One region of the Synechococcus sp. PCC 6312 genome, then DNA from elsewhere that is predicted to be linked to it. Evidence: riboswitches for the same ligand, from Rfam matches in the RefSeq annotation. Region 1 holds a riboswitch; each other region holds the start of a gene.
What was found. A riboswitch is a leader RNA that binds a small molecule or an ion and turns the genes downstream of it on or off. The one in region 1 is predicted to bind cobalamin.

Region 1 (10,449 bases):
GGATGGTCTCTATTTTGTCGAACGGCAATGCCTCTGGATCTTTGCTGGTTGGGTTGGGTTCCAGTTTCTGGTTAATACTCCCCTAGACCGAATGATTCAGCTTGCCTTGCCTGGTTTTTTTGTCACCCTTGGCCTGGTCTTTGCCACCTATCTCCCTGGCCTGGGCAGTACGGTCATGGGGGCGACCCGCTGGATTAATTTGGGTATCTTTCAACTCCAGCCATCGGAGTTCCTTAAACCCTTTCTTGTCCTGCAAGCGGCCTGGGTGTTCAGTCAGTGGTTTCGCTTAAAACTGGTATCCCGCTTAGTTTGGTTAAGTATCTTTGCCATTACCCTGCTGAGTATTTTGCTCCAGCCTAACCTCAGCACCACCGCCCTCTGTGGGATGACCCTCTGGTTTATGGCCTTAGCCGCCGGACTTCCCTACTGGCAGATGGGTGGGAGTGCATTTTTAGGGTTTAGTTTGGCCCTAACCAGCATTAGCTTGCGAGAGTACCAACGGCGGCGGGTGATGTCGTTTCTAGATCCTTGGTCAGATCAAATGGGTGATGGCTATCAGCTTGTCCAAAGCCTATTGGCCGTTGGTTCGGGCGGAGTTACAGGGGCAGGATTTGGGATGTCTCAACAGAAACTAGGCTATCTCCCAGTGGAGCATACGGATTTTATCTTTTCGGTCTTTGCTGAAGAAACCGGCCTGGTGGGTTGCTTGTTCCTGTTGTTGTTACTCCTTGCCTACGGAGCCGTAGCCGTTAGAGTAGCTGACCGGACTCAAAATCCGACCAAGCGACTGATTGTAGTGGGCTGCTTGGTGATGATACTGCTCCAGGCCTTGATCAATATTGGGGTATCTATTGGAATTTTACCGACCACGGGTTTGCCCTTTCCCCTGTTTAGCTATGGCGGTAGTTCCATGATCGCAAGCCTGGCGATTGCTGGCCTCTTGATTCGGGCGGCACGGGAATCCCAAACATCAGCGGTGCGCTCAATTAATTCCCCGTCATCCCGTCAACCTCGGATCAGCCAACGTAAAAGCAAGCTGGCCTCAACTTCTGCCGGATTCCCGGTCTCTAGTTCTAAGACAATCCGGCCGTGAGTTGTGAATAGCCTTCGATTGATAAGAACATCTCCAACACTATCTTCCTAGGCTTATTAAAACCTCTTGCATATACAAGGTTTCCTGTTGCCCAGTAAAAACTCTAATTTCTGAATCTTTATTAATCTTTCAATCTTTTCACTATTTTCAGATGATCCCTGCTTACTATAAGTAATTGAGTCAAAAATTCTAAATTACTTTATACGGATAAACAGCGCAATAAATAACATTTGATCTCATTGCTATACATTTTATACCCTAATTCAAACAACGGTCAGATTAAGATTACGGTACAGTATGAAAAAATATTCAACTCTTTAACTTATTTAGAGATTCAAGTCGAAATAATCATTCAAACTAGTGATCCCATCCGTGATCTTGGCTTTTGTGAGCTGAAAACTGATGGTTTCTAATTCCCTATTGCCTGATTTTTCAGATTTTGATTTTGGTTCAAGATTACAGAGGTGCGAATTCATGAATACCGAAAATATTATCATTTTAGTCATTGAAGATGATGAAAATATTAGAGAAAATATTGTTGAAATGCTTACAGATGCAGGCTTTCAAGTACTGGTAGCTGAGAATGGTGTTTCCGGTTTGAGAATTGCCCAGGAGAATCATCCTAACCTGATTTTGTGCGATATTATGATGCCTCAATTGGATGGTTATGGGGTGTTATTAGCATTGCGGCAAAAGCCAGATACGGAATTGATCCCCTTCATTTTTCTGACGGCGCGAGCGGATCGAACTGACCAACGGATAGGGATGCAATTGGGAGCGGATGATTATGTCACTAAACCCTTTAGTCGGGCGGATCTCCTTGAAGCCATTTCAACTCGTTTAGCCAAGGCTAATTCTCAAGAAGGATACAGTGATGTCAAAGTGGCACGGGAGCGAGAAAAACTTGAGCAAATGTATCACTATGACCCGGACTCTGGCCTGCCGAATCGCTTCTTGTTGCGGCGAAAATTTAATGAAACGGTGGCTACCCGCAACAGCTTGGCGGAATTAGTCGGGATTCTCACGCTTCAGATTCTGCAACTGCGCCAGGTAGAAATGGTGCTCAATCCCCAAGAACGACAACAACTGATCCTGGAGTTAACCCGCCGTTTAAGGAGTCAGTTAGGGGAAAAGGATGTTCTTTTCTTGATGGATCATGACCGCTATCTGATTATTGCGGCTGTCCCTAAGACTCGGGGGGAAATTCAAAGCTTTGTTGAATTAATTCAAGAGGTGATGGCTCAACCGATCCGAATCGGCACATTTCGCACCCGCTTATCGGTACAGATGGGGATTAGTTGCTTCCCAGAAGATGATATTCGCTTAGAGGGACTGGTGGAAAAAGCGGATCTTGCCGCGAGTCTGGCTTCCGAGGACGTGACTTACGAATTTTATTCGTCTCATCATCGAGAAGAAAACCTCGAGCAATTGATGATGGAAGATGAGTTGCTCCAGGCCTTAGAGGACTCTTGGTTTCGGGTCTTTTATCAACCAAAAATTGATGCCAACACGGGGGCGATAGTCGGGGCAGAAGCCTTAGTGCGCTGTCAACATCCGCAGAAAGGCCTCTTACCACCGGCAAAATTTATTCCTATCGCTGAAGCAACGGGCTTAATGGTTCCGATTGGCTTAAAGGTTCTAGAACAGGTCTGCCTGGATCAAAAACAATGGCATAAGCTGAGTCTGCCGCCGCTGAAGATTGCCGTGAATCTGTCGCCCCTCCAATTTCGCCAGGCCAACCTGGATCAAACTATAGCCCAGTTACTCGCCACCCATGAACTTCTCCTTTCCCCCAATTTCCTCGAATTAGAAGTGACAGAATCCTGCTTAATTGCCAATGTGCCCCGGGCCTGTGAAATCTTAACCTCCCTGAAAACTTTGGGGATCACCATCGCCATTGATGATTTTGGGACTGGATACTCCTCCCTAGAGTATTTGCAAGTGTTGCCAGTGGATGTGGTCAAAATTGATCAGTGTTTCGTTCGAGACTTAGAGACGAATCCCAGGAACGCCAGCATTGTTAAGTCGGTGATTCAACTGTGCCACGAACTGAATTTGCAGGTGGTCGCGGAAGGAGTTGAAACCGTTGCTGAGGTCAGATTTTTACAGAGTCTAGGCTGTGATCAACTCCAAGGCTATTTGTTTAGTCGGCCGGTGCCAGAACCACAGTTTTATCAATTCTGGCTGGACTGGTCAGCCTCAGACGCACCAGAGCTTTCCCAGCTATTGCCAGTATTTGCGGATGAGGCGGGCTAATGCGTGTCCAAACGGATGCTTACGAGCAGAAACGACTGGAAATCCTCAAAAGTTGTCGCCTCTTAGACACGGTTCCCGACTATGCCTTTGATCAGATTGTTTTAACCCTGAAAGAAGTCTGTCAGGTTCCTGTGGCTCTGTTTGGGTTAATGGATCAGGAGCGAGAATGGTTTAAGGCCAAAGTTGGCTGTGGCTTAACTGAAGCCCCCCGCGAAACTTCTTACTGTAATGTTGCCCTACAACAGCAGCAAATGTTGATGATTCCCGATACGCTCCAAGACCCTGTATTTATCAACAAGCCGGCCTATTTGAATGAGCAATTGGTGCGGTTTTATGCCGGAATGCCCCTGATTACCCCGGATGGCTATGGCCTGGGGGTGCTGTGTATTATTGATTTTCTGCCCCGCGAGCTAACATCCAGCCAAGTCCAAACCATGACCGAATTGGCCCGGCAAGTGGTGATTGAAATTCAAAAACGGCGGGTGATCGAGAGTATTAACCTGGAGGCTCTGGAGCGGATTAGTCATCATCGCCAAGATCGATTCTTTTGGAAATTAGGCCTGGGGTTTGGCCTGGTGATTGCCCTGAGAATTGCCTCCGTCCTCCCCACTCTTTGGATGACTGCTCACGCTCAAAAACTCTCAACATCGGTCATTCATACTCAGGAGATACTAGCCCACATCAACGAGTTGGAATTATCGTTGCGTGAAGCCCAGTTAGCCGTGCGGAACTATACCATCCTTAATAATCGCACTACTAACCTAAATAACTATGATACTCAGATCAAAGATATTTATCAGCATTTAGCTCAATTAAAGATTCTAACAGAAGATAACCCCAATCAACAGATGGAATTAAGAAAGTTAGAATTATTAATGAATGAAAAAATTAAAATTCTTAATCAACTGATTGATGATATTGATCGTCAAAATGTTGATATCGTTAGACGAGCCTATATCACGACGGAGTCCAACCCGTTAATTCCAAATTTAGTCCAAACGCTAAGGAGAGTTAGAGACCGAGAATTAGTCTTACTCCAACAGCGACGAAAGGCTTTTAAGGAGAATGATGAGTTAAGCTCAACCATAACCTGGGCAAACTTGGGGATTACCCTATTAATTCTGATTGTGATTCTGATCTGGATTTATCGCGAAATCCGCCGCCGTTATCACCGAGAATCTAAAGCAAACCAACAGGAAGAATTTTTAGAAGTTACCTTGGCCAGCATTGGGGATGCCGTGTTGATGACTGATGCCGATGAAACGATTATCCTGATGAATCCGGTGGCGGAGGTGTTAACCAATTGGCCCCACCAAGAGGCGGTGGGACAGAAATTTTCAACCATTCTGAACCTGATCAACACCGAAACCCAAGCACCCTATCCCTCCCCCGCCACTGCGGCTATTAAGTCTCAGGTGAATCAATCCCTACATAGTGCGGTGTCCTTAGTCCGGCGAGATGGAGAAAAAATTGATGTTGATGATAGCTGTGCCCCAATTATTGGCTCCAGTGGTTTAGTGGAAGGGGTAGTCATGGTGTTTCGGGATATTTCTGAGCAACGCCGCCAAGAAGAACAACTGGCCCAAACCCTGAGCCGCGAGCAAGAGATTAATGGCTTAAAAACTAGCTTTATTTCGATGGTCTCCCATGAGTTTAGAACTCCCCTCACGAGTATCTTTTCCTCAACTGAACTATTGGGATCTTTTGATGGAAAAACGAACCCAGAACGGCAAAAAAAACATTTTGAACGCATCTACTCCTCCATCTACCGCTTAGAACAAATGCTGGATGATGTCTTACTGATTGGTCGGGTTGAATCAGGTAAGTTGCAGTTCCAGCCCGATGCCATGAATTTAGAATTTGTGATGAAAGATATTGTTGATTCGATTCAAGCGGGGATTGGCCGCCATCACCAGATTAACGTTAGTTTTGACAATGTGGATCAGCCAGTCTTCATGGATGCCAAACTGATTAAATATATTTTTACCAATTTACTATCCAATGCCGTCAAATACTCGTTACCGATGCATCCTGTCGAGGTGAAGGTTGCCATTGTCAACGCCGGGGTTGAAGTCCAAGTGATTGATCAGGGGATTGGCGTTCCGGCGGAAGATTTACCCAAACTGTTTCGGACATTTCAACGGGCTAGTAATGTTGGCAATATTCACGGCACCGGCCTGGGGTTGAGTATTGTTAAAACCTGCGTGGATTTGCATGGCGGCTCAATTCAGGTGGCAAGTGTTTTAGATCAGGGGACTCGGTTTCGGGTGTGGCTCCCCAATCATTTGGCGGTTTTATCTAAAGCTAGCTAAACAGGATTGACTGATGGCCTAAGGGGGAGATTTTGGGTGGCTAGGAACTGCCTTGGTATGGTAAGAGGCCCCACTATTGTTGAGGAAGCATTGTATCGGGGGAATGAGAAGCTATAGGTTTCTAAATTACATACCCAATATGACGTGAACCTACCCGGTTGGGACTACGTAAACGTACCCGGTTGGGATCGAACCAACGACCGATCGCTTAGAAGGCGAGTGCTCTATCCGCTGAGCTACGGGTACACAAGTGTTAGGTAAAAACGGTAACTTAAGCCCAGGCCAATGACCGGCTGGATTAATTCAATCCTATCAGGTCATTAAGGTGGGGATGGCTGGGTTAACAAAACTGAATTACTCAGGAAATCCGACCAGGTGATATGGTGATGGAATCGGTTTTGATGGGGAGCAGCCATCAGACGCAAGGGGGAAAGAGTAGTGCCGAATCTACCGCTGTCCCGCAACTGTGATGAGAATTTCTAACCTAGGTTCTCTCAGTCAGAATGCCCGCCGATGTGATGAACTCCAATTAACGTTGCGTCTGCGAGGTACAGGCAAACATGAATATTTCCCGCTGGTTAAGCCTGGGGATGATAGCTGGGCTAAGTTTTTATCTTGTTATCGCCTCTCCCGCTCCTGCCTATGCCATGCACATTATGGAAGGCTTCTTACCTCTCAGGTGGGCAGTTTTTTGGTGGATTGTTTTTCTACCTTGTTTTTGGTTAGGCTTCCGATCTCTCAACCGTATTGTTAAGGAACAGCCGGAATTAAAGCTCCTTTTGGCTTTGGCTGGGGCGTTTACTTTTGTCTTGTCAGCCCTAAAACTTCCCTCGGTCACAGGCAGTAGCTCTCATCCAACTGGGACGGGCCTGGGGACAATTTTATTTGGCCCTTGGGTGATGAGTGTTTTGGGCGCGCTGGTTTTATTGTTCCAGGCCCTCCTTTTAGCCCATGGTGGCTTAACGACTTTAGGAGCCAATGCGGTTTCGATGGCTGTGATCGGCCCATTGGTTGCCTATGGAGTTTATTGGCTGATTCTCAAAACAACCCATAAGCAGAAAGTGGCGATTTTCTTAGCCGCAGCCCTGGCAGATCTGGCAACCTATGGAGTCACGTCTTTGCAATTAGCCCTGGCATTTCCGGCCCCAGTGGGCGGGGTTTTAGCCTCATTTCTGAAGTTCGGTGGCATTTTTATGATTACCCAAGTCCCCTTGGCCTTGAGTGAAGGATTACTCACTGTTTTAGTCTGGAATTGGCTCCAGGCCTACTCACCGGAAGAACTCAAATTATTAAAACATTTACCCGCAGCCCTAAAAGAAACCTAAAGCTTATGCACATTACAACCGAGACCGAAACCGAACAAGTCACCCTCGCGCCAGAAATTCGTGATTACTTGAAACTCGTCAGTGGCAGCAGAATTAAGTTTGTTATTAATGATCAGGGACAAGTCAAACTCTTTCCACTCAATGTTGAAGTTGAACCGCTGTCTGGAATCCTTCACTGGCCTGGGATAGCTGAAGTCTCTCATGAAGATATGGAAGCTGCAATTATTGAGGCCGCCAATGATTGGACTTGATCCTAATTTCTATCCATTCACCGCTGAGGTTGTTTCTCTCGATGCTTAAATCCCGTTCATTGCGCCTCAATCTTGGCTTAACTGCTGGAGTCTTAATCCTGATTGCTGTTCCCTTAGCCATGCTTCGAGAAGCTGAATTTTCCGGTGCAGATAACCAGGCCCAGGATGCGATTACCGCCCTTCACCCCAACTACAAACCCTGGACACAGCCAATTTTTAAACCTGCCAGTAGTGTTGAATCTCTGTTATTTGCTGCCCAGGCCGCTTTCGGAGCCGGAATGATTGGCTATGTCATGGGTTGGTATCGTGGCCGTCAGGAAGCTAGAACCGATGCCTCCCCATCCCCGATGAAAAATCGAAATCCGAATTGAATTTATCAATCTAACAATCTCAAACTAGAGCGTTATGTAGGCTGTTCTGAGCCATAAGAACCTGAGAAATCTTCCTAGAAAAACGCTTTTTAACCTATCCTTGTTTAATTCTCAATGGGAAACGTGATATGGCTAGTAAAATTCCTGTTACGATCATCACCGGCTTTTTAGGCAGTGGTAAAACAACCCTAATTCGCCATCTCCTCCAAAACAATCAAGGGCGGCGAATTGCAGTCTTGGTGAATGAATTCGGGGAAATTGGCATTGATGGAGACTTGTTACGCGCCTGCACGCCGGAAACCTGTGAAGACAGCAAAATTTGGGAGTTAACCAATGGCTGCTTGTGTTGCACGGTTCAGGAAGAATTTTTACCAACAATGCTGCAACTCTTAAAGCGACGGGATCAACTCGATCATATTTTGATTGAAACCTCTGGCCTGGCCTTGCCCAAACCCCTGGTAACTGCCTTTCGTTGGCCAGAAATTCGTCAGGGGGCGACTGTGGATGGTGTTGTCACCGTTGTGGATTGTTTTGCCGTAGCTGCGGGTCAATTTGCCCCAGATTTAGCCGCCATTGCTGCCCAACGCCAGGCCGATGAGAGCTTAGACCACGACACGCCCCTGGGAGAACTTTTTGAAGATCAACTGGCCTGCTCAGATTTGGTGATTCTCAATAAAACCGATCAAGTCGATGCGAATACCCAGGCGCGCGTCATGGTCGAACTTAAACAGGAATTGTCTCCTCGCGTCAAAATATTATCCACCCACCAGGCCCAAGTGAGTTTAGAGCTAGTCCTTGGCTTTAATGCCGCCGTGGAAGATGATCTGGATGCTCGCCCTAGCCACCACGACCTAGAGGAAGATCATGATCATGACGAAGACATCAACTCGGCTCACATTATCCAAGACCAGGAATTTCAACCGGATATCCTCCGCCAACGTCTTGAGGCCTTACTCCAAACTGAAGAAATTTATCGGATTAAGGGATTTGTTGCGGTTCCGGAAAAACCAATGCGTCTCGTCATGCAGGGAGTGGGCCAACGCCTGGATTATTTCTATGATCGACTCTGGCAACCCGAAGAACCTCGCCAAACCCGCTTGGTATTTATTGGGCGAAATTTAGATCCCGAGCGGTTAATGATGCATTTAATTTCTTGAAACACGTGGCTGATCAGGATGACCTTGAATGGTTTTGTATGCTGTTTTTTACTGCCTTGTTGTTGGATGAGTTCTGTGGAGCTAAACCTTTTGCTAGTAACTTTGCTTGAGGCAAGAACCAGTTGCTTGAAACTAATTTAACTTTATTATCCCGTATCAACTCTAATGAATCAGCAGGCGTTAGATCAATTTTGGCAAGCTTACCTAGAGTCAAATCCGACTGTTTTATCTACCAGTGATTATGCTGGGGCAGTGCAATTTGGCGATTATCCTGATTTAGCCAATGAATTAGGGCAGTTAGTTCTTAAAGGGAACAAAACCGCCACCTGCTCGGCTCTTTGGGAATGGGAAGCAGCCGCAGAGGAAATTCCTAAAGTTGGTCTCAAGCGCATTGTTATAGATGGGGCAAATAACCCTTTGTGCGTAATTGAAACCACCGAAGTCAAGCTTTGTCCATTTAATCAGGTTGATGCACAATTTGCAGCGGATGAGGGTGAAGGAGATTGTACTCTGTCTAGTTGGCGGCGGGAACACTGGACTTATTTTTCTCGAGTTTTACCTGAAATTAGTCAACAGCCTACTCCAGAAATGCCTTTGGTGTGTGAGCGTTTTAGAGTTATTTTTTCATAATTCTGGGAGTGTTTCTCCAAACTCAACTGGAGCACTGATACCTTGAGAGTATGTTAAGAGGGGGATCCCTAACTTCTGACCATGGGTATGACTCTTTCGCTCTCTGAGCAAAATACAACTGATGTTCTCATTGTTGGCGGTGGGACAATGGGGCTAGCCATTGCAATAGAACTCGCTCTCCAAGGGGCAAAACCGACCATCCTCACCCGTAATTTAGAAGAAGCCGCCCTCTATGCCGCCGCTGGAATGTTAGCTCCCCAGGCCGAACAACTGTCCCCCGGCCCAATGTTGGACTTATGTTTAGCCAGTCGCGCGCTTTATCCCGATTGGATTAGTAAATTAGCCCAACTGACGGGCCTGGATGCCGGCTATTGGCCCTGTGGAATTCTTACTCCGGTTTATGACGATCAAAATTATCCCCAACCCCAAGTTAGCCCCCCAACATCTCCAGCCCCGGAACTCTCAGACTCCAAAAATCTGGCCGCCCACTGGTTAACGGGAGAGGCGTTAGAACAACGACAACCAGGATTAAGTCGCAAAGTTAAGGGGGCCTGGTGGTATCCCAAGGATGGGCAGGTGGATAATCGGGCTTTAGCAAAGGTATTGTTGACGGCGGCGAGAGAATTGGGGATTGCAATCAAAACCAACACAACCGCCACGGAGTTTGTAACAACGAATCAAAAAATTAATGGCATTGTCACCAACACCGGACTTTGGCAGGCCGAGCAGTATGTCTTAGCCAGTGGGGCCTGGAGTCAGAGTTTAGTGCCGATTCCTGTGACTCCCCGGAAAGGGCAAATGCTCTCTCTTAAACTCGCCCCTGATCAACCTCGCCCCTTAAATCAGGTCATCTTTGCCCCAGATGTTTATTTAGTCCCGCGCCAGTCCGCGCGAATTGTCATTGGAGCCACCAGTGAAGATGTGGATTTTGCCCCTGGAAATACGGCTCAAGGAGTCCAACAACTCTTAAACGCTGCGATTGCTGTCTGCCCGGCCTTGGCGGAATTAACGATTGAAGAAATTTGGTGGGGATTTCGCCCCTTAACCCCCGATG
Region 2 (10,449 bases), 1.1 Mb from region 1:
AGAAAGGAAAATACGACCTCAGAAAATACCTAACCATCCTCAAGCGTGGAAACCAGATCATTGGCTCTAACTGGAAAGAACCATTTATGCAAGCAAATCCACTGAATCTGAAATCAAAGCTGATATAGTAAATCAAATATTTATTTGACGGCTATGGATGAATTTAACTCTTGTGGCATTGAGCAATACCAACCAAACGAGATAGTATCAGTAGATGGAAAGTTGCCCCTGCATATAGAACCTTACACAGGGCAGTCATTAAACGTCCTTGAAACGCCTGTCAAGAAAGAGCTAGCGTTGAGGTGGCCACCGTTAACGTGAAGCGTTGTACCATTTTCCGGTCATTTTGGAGTGTATCTTTGATCCAGCGTTTGTCGGGATAGTCACAGAGCCAGTGAATAAAGACTTTCCAGGGAACGCCTGGTGGGCGGCATGGCCGCCCACAATCTTGGCACGTCCAGTTGGCATTGTGCTTGATGGTATGGGCAATGGACTTCCAGTTTTTTGGGTATTTGCGTCTATCAATGGGCATTTTGGCGGGTGTGTACACAGTTCTTCAGGTTACCTAAGCCCCAGTGAGGGAGGGAAATCCATTATCTTTAATGGCTATACCAGGCCTGATACCATTGCTTCATTTGCTTAATCTCTGCGCTTTGAGAACGAATAATATCGTCAGCGAGTTTTTCCATTTCCGGACGATTAGTGTTGGTTTTGAGGTTGCTGGCCATCATCACAGCCATTTGGTGGTGGGGAATCATCTGACGAATAAATTCACGATCAAAGTTCTGTGCAGTTTCTAAGGCTGCCAAATCCATCGCCATCATCCCGTGTTCCTGGTGCATTCCCATCAAGCCCTGAGTGGATAGGGGTGGAACAGCCCGGCCAAACCACTGTTGATACCAGGTCTTCATTTCGTTAATTTCACGCTCTTGATCCTGGATAATGCTCTGAGCCAGCGTTTTGAGTTCTGGGTGTTGAGCTTTTTTTAAGGCAAGCTCGGCCATATCAATGGCATCTTGGTGATGCGGAATCATCATTTCGATAAATCCTTGATCAGTCCAACCCATTTGCATCGGACGTTGAGCGACGACACTGGATGATTGACTTTGATACGCCACTGTTACCGCCGCCGCAGACCCCGTAAGAATAAGCCCAGCCAAGCCATAAATCCATAGTTGATGACGCATACAAGTCCTCTCCTGTTTACTTTCCTACTTCTAGTCTGACCAAACATCATGAAATCAAGATGAAATTGAGAGTGGGTCATCTTGCATTCAAAGAACGGGTAATAAGCCTTTGGATTCATGCCGGATCAAAGCGATATCCCAGGCCATAGACGGTCTCAATCGGATTAGTCAGTCCATGGTCTGCTAATTTACGGCGCAGAATCCGAACTTGGGCCGCAACAACATTACTGGTGGACTCAGAAGCAATCGCCCACAGTTGATTTTTAATTTTTTCACTGCTGAGAATTTGCTGGGGATGTTTCATGAAATATTCGATCAGTTGAAATTCTTTAGCCGTCAGAGGAATCCTGACCGAATCAGCTTCCGTGTTCTGAATGATTAAATTAGCTGTGCCATAGTCTAAGGTAATGCTGCCAACAGTTAATGTATTAGCTTGCAACTGGGGAGAACGACGGTGTAAAGCCCGCAAACGCGCTAAAAGTTCCTCCATTCCAAAGGGTTTAACGAGATAATCATCCGCCCCTGCATCCAGGCCAGCTACCCGGTCACTAATTTTATCCTTTGCAGTCAGAATCAAGATGGGGAGAGGATTTTGGTTAGCTCGTAACCGTTGACAGAGTTCAATTCCTGTTAGACCTGGTAATAACCAATCAAAGATGCCAAGCGAGTAATGAGTCCAATGGTTCCCTAAGAAGCCCCAGGCCTGGTTGCCATCCTGAACCCAATCCACAATATAGTTTGCTTGAGTCAAAGCCTTTTGAACTGCTGCCCCTAAATCTGATTCATCTTCGACCAAAAGTATTCGCATAACCAATATAGTAAACGGAAGCTAAAAAACCCTCCAGTTAAAATACCAGAAGATTTCTCGAAAATTTTACCAAAGACATCTAATCATAGGTATTAATTCGAGCTGTACCAAAGGGAATAAAGTCAGACTCACCGCGCAACTTTGCGGAAAGATAAAAAAACCAGGAACGAGCATTGATATTTGAGTCTTTTACAGATTTTAAAACAATTTTTAAGTTTTCTTGATGAACAGGTTTATCAAAACTTAGTCGAACTAGATAATTGTCAATAGTATAGCTCATCTCAACCTTATTTCCAGCTTCATCAATAACACTAATGCCATTTATCACACCCAATTTTTTGGGAATTGTCATTGACAATGCTTCAATATTACCGTGACCAATATTGATCAAAATATAATAATTAGAAAAGACAGTGCCTGTACTATTAGGATTGGCATAAGCCTCTTGAATATTCGGCAATAAATTCTTAGAAAAAGAAGGCTGAGGAAATAAACCCAATGATAGTAAAGCAATCATCATATACCTGAAAACATTCATGGTTAATCCTTTTAGAGCAAGTTAGCAATTACAAGAACAGAATTTCTATTCTGGCTCTTAGATATAAGCTTAGAGTGTCATTATGAAATGATGATGAAATTTCATGAATCAAGTTATATAGTAAACAGTAATAAATTGTGAGATTAGGGCGGAATTATATCTCCCTGAAAGTTTCTAGTTTTAGCGAAGGGCTGTTCCTTGTTAAGGCCTGTGATGATCAATTACTCTCACAAATGAAGACGGACTGCTATAGCCCTGATTCCAATTCTGAGTAATGATCATGAAATTAAGATGAAATCAGAGTATTGGATGCTAACGAGAATACTCTTGAATCAATGCCATTTCCGTTCCCAGAAGTTGATTTAAGGTTGGGGTCTTTACTAATTCAGGCTCGCCAGGAGAAGCTAGCAACATGACTCCCATCAAAGCCATAATCGCATTTTCGGCAAAACTGACCAGGCCAAGAGGTGCTTTAGAATTACCACCCACACAAGCACAATTTAAGGCTAACTTATCAATAAAAACTGCCTTAAACACAGAAATTCCACCACTAACCCCAACCACCAAAGCCCCCACACCTGTCGCCATTGGAGCCAGGCCCGATAAAATCCCCAGGCCAATAAATAACTCGATAAACGGATAAACTTTTCCATAGGGTTTACAGCGTTTCGTAATCAGGTCGTATTTGGCAAAACTCTCGGCAAACGCATCTATATCCATCAACTTTAAGGAAGCCAGCATCGACAGGGCAATCCCCATAAACCCAGTAAACCCAAGGGAAGTTGCTACGGCCATTAGCCCTGCAGTCGAAAACAAGGCAATCACAGGGGTGTAGGAATACTCCGGGGCCTGGGCTTGCACCTCTAAATAGGCCGCTAAATCCGTATAACCCCCAATGCGAGTTCCATCCCAGAAGATTTGCGGCGTGGTTTTAACCTGGTGCAGGGTCTTGAACTCTTCTACTTCGGCTTTAGTTGACAAGCGAATATCCTCAAACGGAATGTTGTTGTCATTGAGTAATGCAACCGCTTTTACTCCCCAAGGACACTCATGGTCAGGCATTGACATCCGATAGACTTTTACTGTGGTTTGTCTGCGCTCTAAGTTCATCGTCTTGACTCCTAATGAATTCAACATAGTTTTATGTTAAAGTCTAAAGCAGACTTGAGAGTCAAGTGTTTTTTAGGATATTTTTGATGATGAGTCGTTCACCTCTGAAAATTGGCGATGTGGCCAAACAATCGGGCGTATCTATCCCAACTCTGCGCTACTACGAAACTCTGGGTTTAATTGGTCCGGCCAAACGAGGTGATAATGGTTATCGGTACTACTCTCCAGAGGTTATTTCCCAAGTTCTCTTTGTCAAAAAAGCCCAGGCCCTAGGTTTAGCCTTGGATGAAATTCGCCAAATTCTCAATGTTCGAGACCGGGGGGAATTACCCTGTGAGATGGTGCAGAGTTTACTGGCCAAGAAAATCCAACAACTTAACACCCAAATTTCACAAATGCAGACCTTCAAGCAGGAACTAGAGACTTATCAAACCCAGTGGCAAAGCATCACACCCAAACTGACTGACGCTGAAATTTGTCCGCTGATTGACACAGTTACTCCCTAAATAGGAATAATGGAGCTATGGCAGTGAGTCAGGACAACATCAGGGAAGGTTTATTTACCCGAATGAATAAAGGTTGACTTGTTTGGGCAGATAAATTAAATCAAAGCTTTACTCTATTTCAAAACTCGCGAGGCATTGAAAATAGCGAATACTGCCACACCAACATCCGCGAACACAGCTTCCCAAAGCGTTGCTAATCCAATGCTGCCTAATCCAATAAAGATTGCTTTAATCATTAGCGCTATCACAATATTCTGCACAACAATTTGGCGGGTCTTCTGGGCAACTTTGATAGCCTCTGCCACCTTTGAAGGATCATCTGTCATTAACACCACATCGGCTGTCTCAATGGCAGCATCCGACCCCAGTCCTCCCATTGCTATGCCAATGTCAGCTCTGGCAATTACAGGCGCGTCATTGATGCCATCTCCCACAAACGCAAGTTTCTTTTTCCCAGCTTGATCTAGCAATTTCTCGATTTCATAGACTTTTCCTTCCGGTAGTAGTTCAGCAACAAATGCATCTAAACCAAGTTGATGGGCAACGGATTGGGCAACCACCTGGTTATCTCCCGTCAACATCACGATCTTTTCAACTCCCATACGCCTTAAGTCTCTGATGGCTTGAGCTGCATCAGCTTTGACCTCATCAGCAATCAGAATATATCCGGCGTAACATCCATCAACAGCTAAATGAACCACCGTACCTGCCACATTACAGGTATCATGTTTGATATTTTCTCGATGTAGGAGGCGATCGTTACCAGCAATCACCACATGATTTTCCACAATGGCGCGAATTCCATGGCCTGCGATCTCTTCATAGTTCGTCACTTTAGAGTCCGCGATCGGTTGGGCGTAAGTCTCCCGAATCGACAACCCGACTGGGTGGTTAGAATGAGATTCTGCATTTGCGGCTAGTCTTAGCAATTCAGCTTCAGAAAAACCATTCTTAGTAACGATCCGAGTAACATTGAACGTACCTTTCGTTAAGGTTCCAGTCTTATCAAACACAACAGTTTTAACCTCTGTAAGGGAATCCAAAAAGATAGAACCCTTGACTAAAATTCCTCGCGTGGCCGCTCCTCCAATCCCACCAAAATAGCCTAGCGGAATGCTAATGACCAATCCACAGGGACAAGAGATAACCAACAATACTAGAGCACGATAAACCCAATCAGAACGATCTGCACCAGGAATAAATAACGGTGGCAACAGAGCAACAACTAATGAGAGAAATACAACTATCGGGGTGTAGTAACGGGCAAATTTAGTAATAAATTTCTCAGTAGATGCCTTTTTGTTAGATGCATTTTCAACTAAATCGAGAATTTTCGCAATTGAGGATTCACCAAACAGCTTAGTCACTCGAATAGTCAGCATACCGGATTGGTTAATCATACCCCCAAGGATCGAGTCTCCTGGTTTTACCGTGCGCGGAACAGACTCTCCAGTCAGGGCTGAGGTATCCACCTGCGATCTTCCTTCTAAAATCTCCCCATCCAGCGGTATTTTTTCACCGGGCTTCACTAGAACCAGGTCTCCAACCTTCACCCTTTCTGGCGAAACCTGTCGAACTATGCCATTCAGTTTTAGATTCGCAGTATCGGGACGCACTTCCAGTAAAGCTCTGATGGAACGACGTGATCGCCCCACCGAGTATTCCTGAAATAGCTCTCCAACCCGAAAGAATAGCATCACGGCAACAGCTTCGGGTAGCTGATGAATCGCTAGTGCGCCCAAGGTGGCGATTGTCATTAAAAAGTTTTCGTCAAAAACCTGCCCTCGCAGAATATTACGTCCCGCCGTTTTGAGCACGTTCCAGCCACTCAACAGGTAGGCAGGAATAATCACTGCAAATTCAGCAGAGTTGTAGGGTGTGTTGTGTAAGGGCTGCTTAAAAATAATGGCAATAGCAAACAGGGCAATCGCAATCAGGACGGGTGGCAGTTCTTGCTTCAGCTTAAATTCACCAGAGCGGTGATTGTGACCATGCTCGTGCCCATCATCTGTATCCGGCTCTTCGTGAGAGTGTCCTTCAGCGTGAGAGTGATCTGCACCAGGATTGTGCTGAAGTCTTGCGGTTGTTTTAAGGGTGTAGCCCAGAGATTTGATCCGGTCTTGAATTGCGGCTTCGTTGACCTGTTCTGGGTCGTAGGTTACAACTAATCGCCCGGTTGCCACCGTCACCGCTGCCTCTGTTACCCCTCCCAGCCGTTCCAGGCTCCCTTCTATTTTCATCTTGCAGCCTATACAGTCCATGCCGTCGACCTGCATCTGCTGAGTTTTGAGCGATGGCGTTTGAGTCATAGTCATTGCCTACAGTAATTGCCCGCAACCGGAGGGTTTTCCAAATTGTAGATCAATTTCGGCAAATATATGAATGATTATTCATATATAAAATGATTCTCAGTTTCACCTCTATAATGAGGCTGAAAGCATTACTAGCTCATCCAAAGATCAACTTCATGACCAAACCCACTCAGGATGTAGAGTTTGCTCCCGATAATGCAGAAGTGCCGCAATGTGAGCAGCATTGCCCAGTCCATCTGGATCAGATTCGGCAAGTGCAGCCAGACATGCTGCCGTTGGATCGGGCACAGCAAATGGCAGAATTTTTTGGCACCTTAGCCGACCCCACTCGATTACGCTTACTTTCAGTGTTGGCAACTCAGGAGTTATGCGTTTGTGACTTAGCTACCGCGCTGAAGATGAGTGAATCTGCAGTGTCTCATCAGCTTCGTGTTTTGAGATCGCAGCGTTTGGTGAAATATCGCAAAGAAGGACGCAATGTTCATTACAGCCTTGCCGATCTCCATGTGGTCAACCTGTATCGAGAGGTAGCAGCGCATCTGAATGAAACGGAGTAACGAAAACATGACTGAAGCTCAAGTTCGTAAGCAATACAACCAACTAGCAACTGTGTATGACCAACGCTGGAGCAGTTATGTCTCTGGCACGCTGGAATTTCTCAGAAGTTGGTCAAGGCTCTCTCCAACAGACAAAGTGCTAGATGTCGCGTGTGGAACTGGAGAGTTTGAACGGTTAATCTTAGGGGAAAATCCAAGTCAACAGATAGTCAGTGTGGATATTTCAGTCTTATTCCAATGTTGATTTTTAACTTGCTTCTGTCACTGCCCTACCCTTCGATGATGCTAGTTTTGATACGGTCATCTCTGCTAATTCATTATCACTATTTTAATCATCCCAACGTTGAGCATGACGAACAGCAAGAGATTGGAACGGCGAAACTTAAAGAACATTATTCAGCGTTCAACTTTAGCGACTAAACAAGCTAACGGATCGAGAAGAACATCGATGAAACCAAATGCCAGCTAACAAACTTAGAACAAAAATTCCAGTGTAGTAGACAAGTGAAATCAACCGAGTAGAGAGCGGAGGCGCAATTCCTTCTACTTCCACTTCGTGGCTGACCGGTAGCATTGCGCTGCTGGCTGATACAATCTCCGCAACAACCTGATGAGGTGCACCATCAAAAAACTGCTCATTCCAAGTTATTTTGCCTTGAGCGTCAGTTTCACCCTGATAACCAAATATCTGTTTATTGTCCTCAAGGGCAATTGCTTTTGCGTTGACAATAACATTTGCTTCAGGATTTCCAGTTGTTGTGTTAACAACCTGAATAGTTTGGCTTGAGAGCTGCCCAACCATGGCTTGCTGATCCCCTGATAAACGAATTTCCAGATCCTGCGAACGTTGCACCGATGGACTCATTGCGGCTTGGGTCTCTCCATGATCATGAGCAGACATAAATTCTGCACTGATATTGACAAACAAGAGAACCGCAATTGCAACAACGGTAGCAGCACTGAGCAATAACCTTACGGGTTGAGGCGCAATTTCACCAGCTTGAACTATCTGCCTTCCTCCGATGATTAAGCCACTCCCGACTCCAGCAAAGATCAAAATGCCAATCAAAATAGTAGCATTTCTATACTTTACAAATCTTTCGGGCACTGAAAGCTGCAATGACTGCTCGAATGGCTCAAACGCACCTGTGACAAGAGGAGCCACTTGAACTTTCAAAGCATAATTCCCCCGAATTGGCATCACTTGCTCAAACTCTAGTTTGCCGCTCGGAGCTTTTGCACTCAGTTCAAGCAGTTGAGTTCCCTCTACGATCGGAAAATCAGAGGTAAACCAGGGCGTTTTTGCAGGGGTTAACAGTTGCAATTGAAACTGTGCGTTGGACAAGGGCTGTCCGATCGCATCAACGGCTTGTAATGCAACCCGAATCGGGGTTCCATCGGGAACGGCTTGACTCAAAGGCGGCTCAGTTTGGAACTGAACACTGGGCTGAGCGGCATGGGAAGGAAGGGGATGAAACCAGAGGACGACACAAATCAGGCTAGCTGAGAGAGCCAGACCAACATACTTTAAGTTTTTCATGATTAGCCTGCTAAATCTGGATGACGCTGTAATGACCCTAATGGCAAGCAACCGCTGCGGTGTTGTGTCGAGTGCTGTGCAGGGCATCATGCACGGGTGGGTAAGTGCTGAAATACAGTGTCCAAATAATAAGCGCACATAGGCTAGTCAACAAAGCCGCCTGAACTGGAACTGAAAGCGTAACTTGCTGAGTGCGCTGCCAAAGAGAAGTTGAACTGACCATATCTGTACCTCGCAGATAGATTGACTCACGGACTAGGATATCGGCGGGCATCCTGGCTTGGAGCGTCATTCTCTCCTCACAGTTGCGGGACAGCGACAGATTTGCACTGCTCTTTCCCCCTTGCGTCTAACGGCTGCTCCCCGGTAGAACCGACACAACAAGTTGAGAATACACCACTTTTGCGATCGCTGCTTTATTTTGTCATGGCAGGCTTGTGTGAAATCGGGGGCGGATACCTGGTTTGGCTGTGGGTACGGGAAGGCAAAAGCGGCTGGTTGGCATTGGTTGGGGCACTTTTACTCACTGCCTATGGATTTGTGGCAACGCTTCAACCTGCCAACTTTAGATGAGCCTACGTTGCCTATGGTGGAATTTTCATTATTCTCTCTATCATCTGGGGATGGAAAGTGGACAACATGATGCCTGATCGTATGGACTGGCTTGGAGCCGCAATTGCTTTAGTTGGTGTCTTGGTCATCATGTACGCCCCCAGAACTTAATTCCATTCGTTAATCCTGATTCAAGCTTGAGAAGCCGTCCTTCTCAGACTCTGTTCTCATTGAATCGCTCCCTGGAAGCATGAACTTTCCTAAAGGCTTTCTGAGCGTAGAAGGTAATACGGTTAATAATGAAAGGATTATGAAAAGACTATAACAATGGCACTCTCCGATCGTCCCCCTAGTTTGCCCGAGGTTCACCGCAGTATCTCGATTCCTGCTGCTAAAGGCTTTTGGCGCAAGATGTTGGCATTTGCGGGACCGGGCTACCTTGTTTCTGTCGGGTATATGGATCCTGGTAACTGGGCTACCGACATTGCAGGCGGCTCACGCTTTGGCTACACCTTGTTGAGCGTGATTCTGCTCTCAAACCTAATGGCAATTTTGCTGCAATCGCTGTGTGTGCGGTTAGGTGTTGCCACTGGAAAAGATTTAGCCCAGGCTTGTCGAGACTACTTCAGTCCGCGTGTCAGCTTCATGCTGTGGGTGTTGTGTGAGATTGCCATTGCTGCCTGTGATTTAGCTGAGTTATTGGGAAGTGCGATCGCCCTGCAACTGCTGTTTGGCATTCCGTTACTGTGGGGCGTGTGCCTCACTGCACTGGATGTGCTAGCGTTGCTATTCCTTCAAGGCAAAGGCTTTCGCTATGTAGAAGTGCTCATCATTATGCTGGTGGCAATCGTTGGCGTGTGTTTTGGCGCAGAAATTTTATTCTCTCGTCCTGATGTGGGCGGAATTTTACAGGGCTACTTGCCGAATCCGGAAATTTTGCGAAACCCAGGGATGCTTTACATTGCGATTGGAATTTTGGGTGCAACAGTGATGCCGCACAACCTGTATCTTCATTCATCGATCGTTCAGACTCGCTCCTGGCAACCTACACCCCAAAAGAAATGGGAGGCGATTAAGTTTGGCACGATTGATTCTACGGTTGCGTTGTCTTTTGCCCTGTTCATCAACTCTGCCATTCTAATTGTTGCCGCAGCGACTTTTCATTTCTCTGGTTATCACGAAGTCGCCGAGATTCAGGATGCTTATAAGCTGCTATCTCCTCTGCTCGGTGTCAGTGCTGCCAGCGCCATTTTTGGATTAGCGTTGCTGGCTTCTGGTCAAAGCTCGACATTGACAGCAACTTTGGCAGGACAGATTGTAATGGAAGGCTTTTTGAGAT
Region 3 (10,449 bases), 1.7 Mb from region 1:
AATCCTTAATAAGCTGCCTAATTTTTTGAAACATCGGGAGAGTTAGCCCCTCAACCAAGACGGTACTAGAATCGTAGCAAATCCCAACTGTACACCCACGCTGACGAGTAATGGTGATCTGTTTTGGTGTGTCGTTACCGCTTGAGGGCTAGATCATCAGGTAGGCTAGAAAACGATGATGGGTTTTGAGCCAGGCCCCGGCTAGGAATAACAATTAAAGACCAGTAGGGGACTGTTTCTGGCGTAATTTCCCTCATCTGCCGAATTTGCTGAGTGGGTTGGGTTGCATATTCAATGTAGTGGGCCCGTTCTAACAATCCCAATTCCTCTAGAACATGATAAACCTTGGCAAAATGCCGCCCCAGTTTGAGAATAATCGCCGCATCAACCCCCCTAAGTTTGACCCGTAAATCAGCAATGTTTAGGGTGGCCGGAATCATGGTTAACACATCATTGCGAAACGTCAAGGGCACACCCAACATATCGGCACAGGCCAAGGTTGAGGAAATGCCCGGTACAACTTCTGTGGGAAACTGCCCCGCTAAACGCTGAAACAGATACATAAAACTGCCATAGAGCATGGGTTCCCCTTCACAGAGTACCGCCACATCCTGCCCGGCCTGGAGATAAGAGGCAATTTTAGCCGCGGCTGAGTCGTAATAGGGTTGGGAAGACCGCTCCACACTGAAAGGTAACGGTATCGGAATTTCAATCTGGTTGGCTTGAATATAGTCCGCCACGATGGCCCGGGCCAAAACTTTGCCATTTTCCATGCAGGGGTAGGCAATCACTGGAACCGTCGTGAGGATTCGATGAGCCTTGAGGGTGAGTAACTCCGGATCCCCAGGCCCAATGCCCAAACCATAGAGCTTACCGAGTTTGGTTTCTGTTGCACACATCATTCCTGCTCCTGGGCCAAGGCATTAATTGCGGCGGCGGCCATTGCACTTCCCCCTCGTCGGCCATGCACCGTTATAAAGGGAATTTGCTGGGGATGGGTGGCCAAGGCCTGTTTAGATTCCGCCGCCCCCACAAATCCGACTGGAAACCCCAAAATTAGGGCAGGTGGGGGTAGGCCCTGATCCAGTAATTCCAATAGATAAAACAAAGCCGTTGGAGCATTCCCAATGGCCACCACTGCTCCGGCTAAATGGGGTCGCCATAACTCAATCGCCGCCGCGGAACGGGTATTGCCAATGTTCACCGCCAGGCCTGGGACTGCCGGGGCATTTAACGTACACAAGACCAAATTATCCGCAGGCAGTCGTTGGCGCGTCACCCCCCCGGCCACCATTTGGGCATCACAGAGAATGACGGCCCCCTCCTGAAGAGCCTTGCGCCCAGTTTTGACGGCCCCCGCTGATGCCTGTAAATCTTTGACAATATCGGGCATTCCACAGGCATGGATTAACCGCACCACCACTGTCGCTAAATCCTGATCCAGGCCAGCTAAATTGGCTTCGGCTCGAATTGTGGCAAAGGATTGGCGATAAATTTCACTGCCATCACGGATATAGTCGTAGGTCATAATCTGCTAGAGTGGGCGGGCCCAGATTTTGGTCCTAACGTGGCGGCAATCAGGGGCAAGAGTTCCGCAAGCGGTTGTTGGGCCATGACTGGGGCCTGGTCATCCCGAAGATCTCCGAGATAGAGGCGATAAATATCTGGCCCAATGCCCAAAAGGGTGATCTCTGCCGGACTGGGTTGGGCGCAGGCCTTAGGGCAGGCGGTGAGGTGAATATTCACAGGGGTAGTTAAGGATAAGGACTCTAAATAGCCCCCTAGAACCTGGGCATCCGCTTGAGTTGGGGTTTGGGCCGCAGCACAGCCAGGTTTGCCAGCACAGGCGACAATACCTTGGGGATTTTCTGGAAAAGGGGATAAATTGAACTGGCTTAATTGCTCAATCACGGCTGGAATCTGAAGAGAGGGAGTATTAACGATTAGAACTGAGTGCCAAGGGGTGAGGCGCAAATCCCCAGAACCAAACTCTGAGGCCAAGCCCACCAGGCCCCGTAATTGATCTTTGGTCAGTTGCCCTTGGGGTAAGCCAATCCCGATATACACCTGTTCCGGCTCGGCCTGGGGGTGAATCCCAAGGTGTTGTTGACCAGGGTGGGTGGGAAGGGAGGGAATTTTGGGGTGGCGAGTGAGGGGAAAGTCTAAGTAACGGCGGGCCTGGTTTAAGAATGTTTCTAAGCCCCAATCAGCCATAATCTCTCGTAAACGGACTTTGGGGGGACGATCTGGGGCCTGGCAATAGTCAAGGTAAGCCCAAATCAGGGACTTAATTAACGGCAAGCCTTGCTCAGGAGAGACTAGCACACCTGTGGGAATCAATTTTTTCTCAATCCCAAACATTAAATGTAAATAAATCCCGGTCTCCAGGCCTGGGGCTATTTCTGGATCAACGGCTAGGGCGGTTAACTGGATTTCGTTATAGCGATGCTCGGCCACAGTTGCAGAACGCTGACCAATGCTGCACAGCCCGCCTCCATCCAGGCCAATGGAAAACTTGGCGGGTAATTGGGCCAGGCCGGGGTGATTTGCCCAAAAAAATTCTAACTCCCGTAGCCAAGGGGCAAAATTAACTAACTCGGCCGGATCACACCCTGCCAAAGGGCTAACCATGACATTGCGTAAGACATCTACAGCCGGATTTTGGGCGGCTAAGCCCAGTGCCTGTAATCGTTCTAAGACCTCAGGCCTGGGAATCTCCTTGAGTCCGCGCAGTTGGATATTGGCCCGATTCGTAATCTGTAAGGTTTCCACTCCCAGGTGCTCAGCCAAGGCCACCAGGCCCCGTCCCTGTTCACGCCTCAGTTGCCCCCCAGGAATGCGGATCCGTAGCAGTAAGCCATCAGCCGCCGTTACGCCATAAAACAGGCCTGGGCAGACAGGGGATAAAGAGTTTGTGAATGGGGGCAAATCTGACACCTAATCTCCGTGAACCGCAGAGAGGGCTAAATGAAAATGAATGTTCTATTCTCGATTGGCATTCTGACTTACTCCAATAACCTGCTGTCTCAAGTTATTTGGACTTTACAGTTGCGGCACAGTACCGGACTTTCACCGGGCTTTCCCAATCGAGCATCCCCTCATCCTAACATGGCTTGATTCTCCAGGCTGAAGCTCCCTGAGAAGCGGGCGCAGGGTAAAATCTCCAACAACAAATGTGCTAGCCTAGGCTTACTAAGAATGATTATTAATAATCATGATGACCCCCAAGTTTCCCCGCATCCAAAGATTCTCCCTCACAGGCGTGATTACAGCGTTTGATCAAGAAAAGGGCTCCTATCCTAAGGCGATATATCTCAAACATAATGAGGAAATCTATCGCATTAAGCTGACCAAACTAGCTCGTAAATCCCTCCAGCAGCCCCCAGGCCTGGAAGCCATTATCCAAGTCTCCGGGGAACGGGAATATAAACCGGAAAACAATCAATTTCGCTATAAAGCCCACGATTGCCAAATTGTTGCCTCCCCCCCAGAAAAAATCCTCTCTCCAGAGGCAGCGGTCTCCAGGGAGAAGGGCGTGAGTCAACTTGGAAAAATCTTAATTTGTCAAAAATCTAATTGTTGTCGCCGCGGTGGCACCGTAATCTGGGACGAGTTAACCCAAGAAATTGCCGCCCAAGGCCTGGAAGGACAAATTACCCTCAAAGCAGTTGGGTGTATTGGGGAATGTAAACGGGGGCCAGCCCTAGTGGTGATGCCGAGCAAAAGTCGTTTTACCCACGTCACCCCCAGCCAAGTTCCCCAATTACTCGCCGCCTGCACAATGCACCAGCAATCCTAGGCTTTCAGACTGTCTGCAGCCAAGAAATGGGCCAAATGGTAGGCCCGCTCTTCCGTCTTGAGCAAAATCTGATCGTACAAATAGGCAGTGGCCCGATCACCCAAGGTTTCGGCCTGGGCAGCTTGTTGACGCAGAATTTGGAGAAGGGATTGCTCTGCCCATAGATCATGGTTGATCATCTCCCGGCTGCTAAAGGCACCACTGGGTTCTGGAGTAAAGCAGCATAACTCTCCTAATTGAATAAAGTTAGCCGCCGGAATTCCCCCCAGGCCATTGAGCCGCTCACCCAAATCATGGACATGGCCCTGGACAGCTTCGTAGCAATCTTGGAAAAATTCATGCAACTGATAGAATTCGGCTCCCTCAACAACAAAATGATGCTTTTGATATTGCAGATACAAGGCCTGGAAACTAGCCAAAAGCCGATTCATGCCTTCACAGACTGGCGTGGTAGAGGCCAGATCCAGTAGAACAACATTTTCAGCAATGACCCCAAAATCCTGACGAGGTTGAGTCGTAGTTGTCATGGCAGTCTCTCAAATTTAAAGTTAGAGGTTAGTCGAATCTCACTACGCTGGGCAAGGAACCAGAGGTGGGTTATGGGCACAGGATATCCAAGTTGCCAAATTGATAATCCAGCGGAGAACCCTTGCCAATCGCAATAAGCTTACTTTATTGATAACATACTCGACCCAGGTTAGTCGCTGATTGTCGCCAAGATATTTTGGCCCAGGCCGGGTAACTAAGAAACTTTCTAGACTTGCTTCCTGTCTTTATTGCTATATAATATCAATAACTTTGCCGATACCCAGGTAATGACACTACCGACCCTAGCCTCACACCTTAGCAATAAGTGACTGCTGGCCTGGGAAAGCCTACTCCGATCTATCTTTTTTGCGAAAGACTGGCATTTTCAAGTATTGATTTATTTTTTTAAATTTACCTTTGGAGGATTTCCTCTCCCCATGCAGTCCCATTCCCACGCCCATCATGATTTCTCCGAAACAGCTCGGCATACTATTGCGGTGCGCTGGGATCATCGCTGGCCCATCTACCATCGGCTGTCTGGTTTGGGGATTCGCTGTTGGTGTACTCCCTATCAACCCCTCCAGGTAGAAATTTCTTCCCCAGCCGTAGCCATTCAAATCTGGAGTGTCATTCGCCAACTGACCACCTCTCGCCAAGAGCAAGCCGCTTGGTTGGGGCAGTGCTGGCAGCTTTCGACCGTTGAGTCTTAGGGCAAGTCTGTAAAACTTAGCCTAGAGGGATTTAGTCTCCTTAAAACCCTAGCAAGAACTCCTTCTCAATATTTCGGCCTAGGTGAGGGGATTGCAAGTGCGTGGGGGCAATTCCGAACCCGCATTGTAGAGATAAAAGGAGCCTAAATCTAAGACAGCATTCCGGTAGCGAATCTCACCCAGTAAGGGTTGTTTATCCTTATCGCCCTCTTTTCCACCGGTGAGATCAATGGCTTGATTCCGACTGTCATTAATGCCATAGGGGACGAGCTGGAGGGCATAGCCCTGTCGGGGATTAACAATAAATTTGCGAACTTCCACCTCGGCCACCTTCAAGAAGGGAGCCAATTGCCGATATTCAGAGGTTGGAGAGAGAGAACTGAGTAAATAGTTTATGGGTAATGTTCCGGTTGTGGAAGCAAGCCCGGAAATTGTGCTTTGATTTACGGTTCCAGCTAAACACCAAGAGACCGGAGCCGCTGGGCTTTCTCGATAGAGTCCGACAACGTTGTTGCCTTGTTTTGTAAAGATAAAACAGGTGCCACTGGGCTGGCCCGCCGGTAATGCGGTTGGGGGTTGGCTACAAACGCGGTAATTACCATCAGGCAAAGCGGCAATGGTTTCAACGGCTTGGGCAGCTGGGTTGCCAAGGAGGACTGTTAGCAGGCTTGTTGTCACTAAAGGAATGCCCAAGCGCAATGATGGTAGCATTTCCATTCCCCTAACCTTAACGTTAAAACTCTTCCACCTCTTAGCAAACATGAATTCCCGCCGAAAACCAAGACGACTTGTGCCAGTTTCGGGGGCTTAATGATTGCCTGTGCCAGTTTTTGATATCTGTGCCAATTAACCTAAATGGTCTGCGATAAATTGTGATCTGATCAACATCTGAGAATACTGTAGATAGCCACTGTGCATAGGCTAGTTTCCAGTGCGTAAAGTTAGGTGTGCTTTGAGTATCCCATTGGCTGGATAGATGACCGACACGATTAAGTTTGGTGTGGAATTAGGGTGTGAGGATTACGAAAATGTCGAGAAAAATTAGCTCTGCCTTGGTGCTGGGCCTGTTGACAAGCCTCTTAGTGGGCTGTGGTGGTGGGGAACCCGAATCAACTGCGATTAGTCCGCCCCCCTTACCCACTCCATCGCCCCCTGCCCCAGAACCCCCCCCGACGGCTGGTGTTGGCCCCTCAGTTTTAGGAAATCTCACACCGCCAACCAATCCCCAAATGCGGGTGAAAACCATTGCCCAGGCCAAGGATGTGGGCCGCCCCAATCCCTTTAGTAGTGTCAGTCCGGCGCAGGCTCCCCCTGGCTTAAATAGCCAAAATGCTCCCTTACCGGCGCCAATTCAGTTTGTCCCTGTATCCCAAATTAATCAGCGGCTAGCCGAAATTCTCCCCCCTTCTGCCTTACCTCCTGGCCGAGTTCCCGCAGCTCCCTTACCTCCGCCTAAAGATGCCCAGGGTGTGCAGTTATTTGGTGTGGCTGTGGTCGCTGGGGTTCCCCAGGCCATTGTGCGCGCCCCCGGTGAAGTTGTCAGTCGAACTGTGCGGGTGGGAGATACCTTAGCCAATGGGGTGCGAGTGACCAATATTTTGGCCTATGGCTCCAGTCCGGCCATTGTTTTAGAGCAGTTTGGACAACAGGTGACCGTTGGTATTGGCCAGGCCCAAGCCAGCACCCCCAACAATAATGCTCCTCTCTAACTCGTGATTTAAGCTATGGGCTGGGTGGCTTCTCAAGGCAGATGGGGCCAAGGGCAAGCCGCCGAAAATCTTGGAGGAGTTGGCGTCCCGCCCGTTCGTGATCGTTTTTGAAACGCTGGATAGCTAGATAAACAATATATTCTTCCCCAGAACGTTCATCTAGTCCGACCTGATAGCGGTTGAGCAAGCGGGGGGCTTGGTTTAAGTCCTGCAATAAGTCGATCAGGGCGGCCGCAACCCGCTGATTGTCATAGGCAGCTTCGCCAATATCATCACAAATAGCTAGCTTGATGGCGGCATTTTGATCTTTGAGGTTTGCAGGCAAGACCCCAGGGGCATCTAACAGTTCAAGTTGATCGGAAATGCGGATCCAGCGGAGTTGGCGGGTCACTCCAGGCCGGGCAGCACTGGCGGCAATTTTTCGCTTCAGTAACCGATTAATCAAAGCAGACTTACCAACATTGGGAAACCCTAACACCACTGCCCGCACGGGTCGGGGATTCATGCCTCGGAGTTTGCGCCGTTCATTAACCGTTACCCCTGCGGCCTGGGCGGCTTTGAAAATTGCTACGACTCCATCTCCTGTTTGTCCATTGGCGAAATAGGGACTCTCAGCTTGGGATCGAAACCAGGCCTGCCATTGTTCCCGCTCCAAGGGACTAATCATATCCAAACGATTCAGGATCAGCAGACGCGGTTTTGTCCCAATCCATGCGGGAATTTGGGGGTGAAAACTCGCTAGAGGAATCCGTGCGTCCCGGACTTCTAAGACTACATCCACCCGACTCAGTTGTTCCTTGAGGGCTTTTTCGGCCTTGGCAATATGGCCGGGATACCACTGAATCAGGGGAGTCGCGACAATACCCCGCTCAATCCGTTCTAGTGGGCCTAGGTCAAGTTCAGGCTTGGGTTTACGGGGCATGGATTTAATCTCATCATCAAAACGTCTAGGACTTATTGCACCGTGGGACGGCGACCATTCCCCCCAGTAACGAAGGTAATCGGTTGCTGATTATTTAACGGCTCCCAGCCCACATCAAACCCCTGTTGCCAGGCCACGCTCCGGGCCGCCCGAAAACAATCAAAGCTATCGGGACGAACAAAAAACAACAGGGCATCCTCTTGGGGACGGAGTTGATTTAAGGTTTGGCGAAAGACGGAATTGGCCTGGCCAACTCGCTCTGGGCTCTCTCCGGCAAAGGGGTCTAAGGGTTGATAGCGGGTTTGCAGAATCGGTTGTCCCTGATATTCAAAAACAGAGAGCCTGGCCTGGTAATAGCGAGTGTTGACCTCGAAATTATTCAGTTGGCTAAAGACCATGAGGGGATCACCGAGGGAGGTGGCACTTAACAGCCGAACTTGCTTTTCCATGGCGACTTCAACTTTATCCGCCTCAAGAGGAGTCACCCGGTTCTCGCGACATTCCACAAAGGTAATACTTTTCTTACTTTCTCGGGCCAAGGGAGTCCTAATCAAAGCGGGAGCTTCAGCCGCCATTAAGCTGGCAAATAAGCAGACAAAAATCAAAACTCCAACCGTATTGGTCAGCACATCCATAAAGGAGTCCAGGTTTTGGGCAGGGGGTTGAACCTTCCGGTAAATACGCCGTCTCATCAGTAAAAATCTTTAGCCTTAGCCATGAATGAAGGAGGGGGGAACGGGGGCAGATGACTGACAGGGGATCCCGTTCCAATCTTACTGGTTTTGCCTCGGCTGTTTTCTCAAGGGGGCCAATGCCCTCTACCGCCAGATAGCTTTCAGCCTAGGGGGCTTTTCTGTTGCCGAAATCTCAGCCTAGTCTGTGACTGATAACACAATGAGGGTCATATCATCCTGTTCCTCTTTGACCGGGCCGGTAAATTGGCTCACGGTTGTAAAAATATGTTCTAAAACCCGATCGGGAGAGAGTGCTAACTGACAGGCTTGGCTTAGGGCTTCTTGGAGACGAAACTCCTCAAAACGCTCCCGCTGTGGATTTTCAGCCTCGGTAATCCCATCGGTATAAAAAATAATTCGATCCCCCGGCTCTAATTGCACCGCCACTTCCTGATATTGGGCCCGGCCATCTAAACCAATCAACATCCCATAAGTATCTAATCGGCGCACAGATTCCGTTCTGGCCTGCCAGAGGAGGGGAGGTAAGTGGGCTGCATTACTGTAGGAGAGAATGCGGGTTTGGGGATTGTATTCCGAATAAAAAAGGGTGACAAAGCGATGGGAGGTTTCCAAATCTGGCTGCATGGCCCGATTCAGGTGTTGCATAATCCGACTGGGGCGATGGCCATTGAGAGCTTCTGCCCGCAACATTCCCCGGGTCATAGTCATAATTAGACCGGCTGGAACTCCTTTACCCATGACATCCCCAACGGCAATACCCCACCGCCCTTGGGCTATGGTTTTGTGATCCCCCTGGCCATAGGTAATTGGAATAAAGTCATAATAATCACCGCCGACCCAACTGGCTGTGCGACAGGCCGCAGCTAATTCCAGGCCCCAAATCTCTGGACAGTGGCTTGGGAGGAGATTTTTTTGAATTTCCGCGCCAATTTCCAGTTCTCGGTCTAAGCGTTGTCGCTCCCGGAGTTTGACCGCCAGTTCATCGTTGGCAATGGCCATCGCTGTTTGATCCGCAATTACCTGCATCAGATGTTGGCGGGTTTCTGACCAGTCATAGGTTGGGGATTGGGTAAAAATGTAAAGCCGGCCCCGTTCCCGGAGTTGGGAATCCTTCACGAGAATACTGGTGCCAAAAAATCTAATCCCTGTGGGAATCCGGGCGGCCAGTTGGGCATCCAGTTGGCTTTCTAGGGAGTCTTGGGTATGGGTAGTATCCACATTAGCCAGGCCATTGGCCAGGGTACGGGTTGCTGTCTCCAAGGCTGAGCGAATATTTGGGCATTGATCACTGGCATGGCAGTGGAGTTGTTCGAGACGCACCTGTCCATCAGCCCGAAATAGAACTAAGGCGGTGGCATCGGCTTCTGTCACCCGCGAGGTAATTAAGGGAATCAGTTCAAAAAATTGATTGAGGTTGTTGAGGGTGCGCAGGGCAAAACTGAGAGAAGCCAACAGTTCTTGGATTTTGCTATTTTCCCGTTGCAGTCGCGCCACCAACTGCTTCAAGGCCAAAACCGGGCCTGGGGAGGGTTGCAGTAGGGTGGATAACGATGCTGGGGGGACAGTCGTGGTCATGGAAAAAGACTCAGGCAAATTAGTATCCAAGGAATCAGGAAGCTCGCAAGTGAGGATCAGGCGGAGAAAGCAGACTGAATGCCGGAGAGGAAAAGTGTGGAGAAAAAAATGGCCAATTTGACTTGATAGTGTAGCACCTCTGTTCCTAGAGAACTCTAGAAATCAGGCCCCGCAAATCTTAAGATTTTCAGGCATGGTTAGTTTGGACTAATCTTAAAGATTTCCTGACATGGGCCTGGATAAATTGGCGGTATGATCCTGAGACATAATCACGCTCCCATCACTTTTTAGGAGGATGCCCCGTGGCCCACGCAGTCACCTTAATTCGCGGCGATGGAATTGGCCCTGAAGTTGCTTTAGCGACCCAGACGGCATTAGATGCAACGGGGGTGGCCTTTGATTGGCACGTGGTTGATGCAGGCGTGGACATGATGGATAAGTATGGGACACCCTTACCGGAGCACGTCCTAGACACGATTAAAGAAACTAAAACCGCCATTAAGGGGCCCAT

Region 2: linked by a shared signal. The riboswitch ahead of SYN6312_RS13355 (hypothetical protein) and the one ahead of SYN6312_RS00655 (energy-coupling factor ABC transporter permease) in region 1 are both predicted to bind cobalamin.
Region 3: linked by a shared signal. The riboswitch ahead of cobG (precorrin-3B synthase) and the one ahead of SYN6312_RS00655 (energy-coupling factor ABC transporter permease) in region 1 are both predicted to bind cobalamin.

Annotation. Positions count from the first base shown of each region.
Region 1 is NC_019680.1:141,376-151,824, forward strand. Features, by position in the region: gene SYN6312_RS00635 (FtsW/RodA/SpoVE family cell cycle protein) at 1-1,093, shown strand, start outside; gene SYN6312_RS00640 (bifunctional diguanylate cyclase/phosphodiesterase) at 1,568-3,349, shown strand; gene SYN6312_RS18070 (ATP-binding protein) at 3,349-5,661, shown strand; tRNA gene SYN6312_RS00650 (tRNA-Arg) at 5,835-5,907, opposite strand; cobalamin riboswitch at 6,038-6,191, shown strand; gene SYN6312_RS00655 (energy-coupling factor ABC transporter permease) at 6,222-6,986, shown strand; gene SYN6312_RS00660 (hypothetical protein) at 6,992-7,237, shown strand; gene SYN6312_RS00665 (energy-coupling factor ABC transporter substrate-binding protein) at 7,279-7,608, shown strand; gene cobW (cobalamin biosynthesis protein CobW) at 7,737-8,765, shown strand; gene SYN6312_RS00675 (ASCH domain-containing protein) at 8,931-9,395, shown strand; gene thiO (glycine oxidase ThiO) at 9,483-10,449, shown strand, end outside.
Region 2 is NC_019680.1:2,733,181-2,743,629, reverse strand. Features, by position in the region: gene SYN6312_RS13405 (hypothetical protein) at 1-128, shown strand, start outside; gene SYN6312_RS13400 (hypothetical protein) at 281-532, opposite strand; gene SYN6312_RS13395 (DUF305 domain-containing protein) at 600-1,187, opposite strand; gene rppA (two-component system response regulator RppA) at 1,303-1,995, opposite strand; gene SYN6312_RS13385 (hypothetical protein) at 2,075-2,515, opposite strand; gene SYN6312_RS13380 (MauE/DoxX family redox-associated membrane protein) at 2,846-3,643, opposite strand; gene SYN6312_RS13375 (heavy metal-responsive transcriptional regulator) at 3,730-4,149, shown strand; gene SYN6312_RS13370 (heavy metal translocating P-type ATPase) at 4,263-6,458, opposite strand; gene SYN6312_RS13365 (helix-turn-helix transcriptional regulator) at 6,617-7,018, shown strand; gene SYN6312_RS18420 (hypothetical protein) at 7,026-7,262, shown strand; gene SYN6312_RS13355 (hypothetical protein) at 7,428-8,558, opposite strand; gene SYN6312_RS19075 (CbtB domain-containing protein) at 8,596-8,850, opposite strand; cobalamin riboswitch at 8,806-8,950, opposite strand; partial or broken gene SYN6312_RS19070 (YnfA family protein) at 8,961-9,281, shown strand; gene SYN6312_RS13350 (Nramp family divalent metal transporter) at 9,438-10,449, shown strand, end outside.
Region 3 is NC_019680.1:2,174,105-2,184,553, reverse strand. Features, by position in the region: gene pxcA (proton extrusion protein PcxA) at 1-34, opposite strand, end outside; gene cobI (precorrin-2 C(20)-methyltransferase) at 135-902, opposite strand; gene SYN6312_RS10685 (precorrin-8X methylmutase) at 899-1,528, opposite strand; gene cobG (precorrin-3B synthase) at 1,525-2,928, opposite strand; cobalamin riboswitch at 2,973-3,121, opposite strand; gene SYN6312_RS10675 ((2Fe-2S) ferredoxin domain-containing protein) at 3,215-3,799, shown strand; gene SYN6312_RS10670 (Dps family protein) at 3,796-4,326, opposite strand; gene SYN6312_RS10665 (Asr1405/Asl0597 family protein) at 4,765-5,037, shown strand; gene SYN6312_RS10660 (hypothetical protein) at 5,116-5,748, opposite strand; gene SYN6312_RS18335 (hypothetical protein) at 6,066-6,746, shown strand; gene ylqF (ribosome biogenesis GTPase YlqF) at 6,760-7,668, opposite strand; gene SYN6312_RS10645 (hypothetical protein) at 7,701-8,360, opposite strand; gene SYN6312_RS10640 (PP2C family protein-serine/threonine phosphatase) at 8,541-9,938, opposite strand; gene SYN6312_RS10635 (isocitrate/isopropylmalate dehydrogenase family protein) at 10,241-10,449, shown strand, end outside.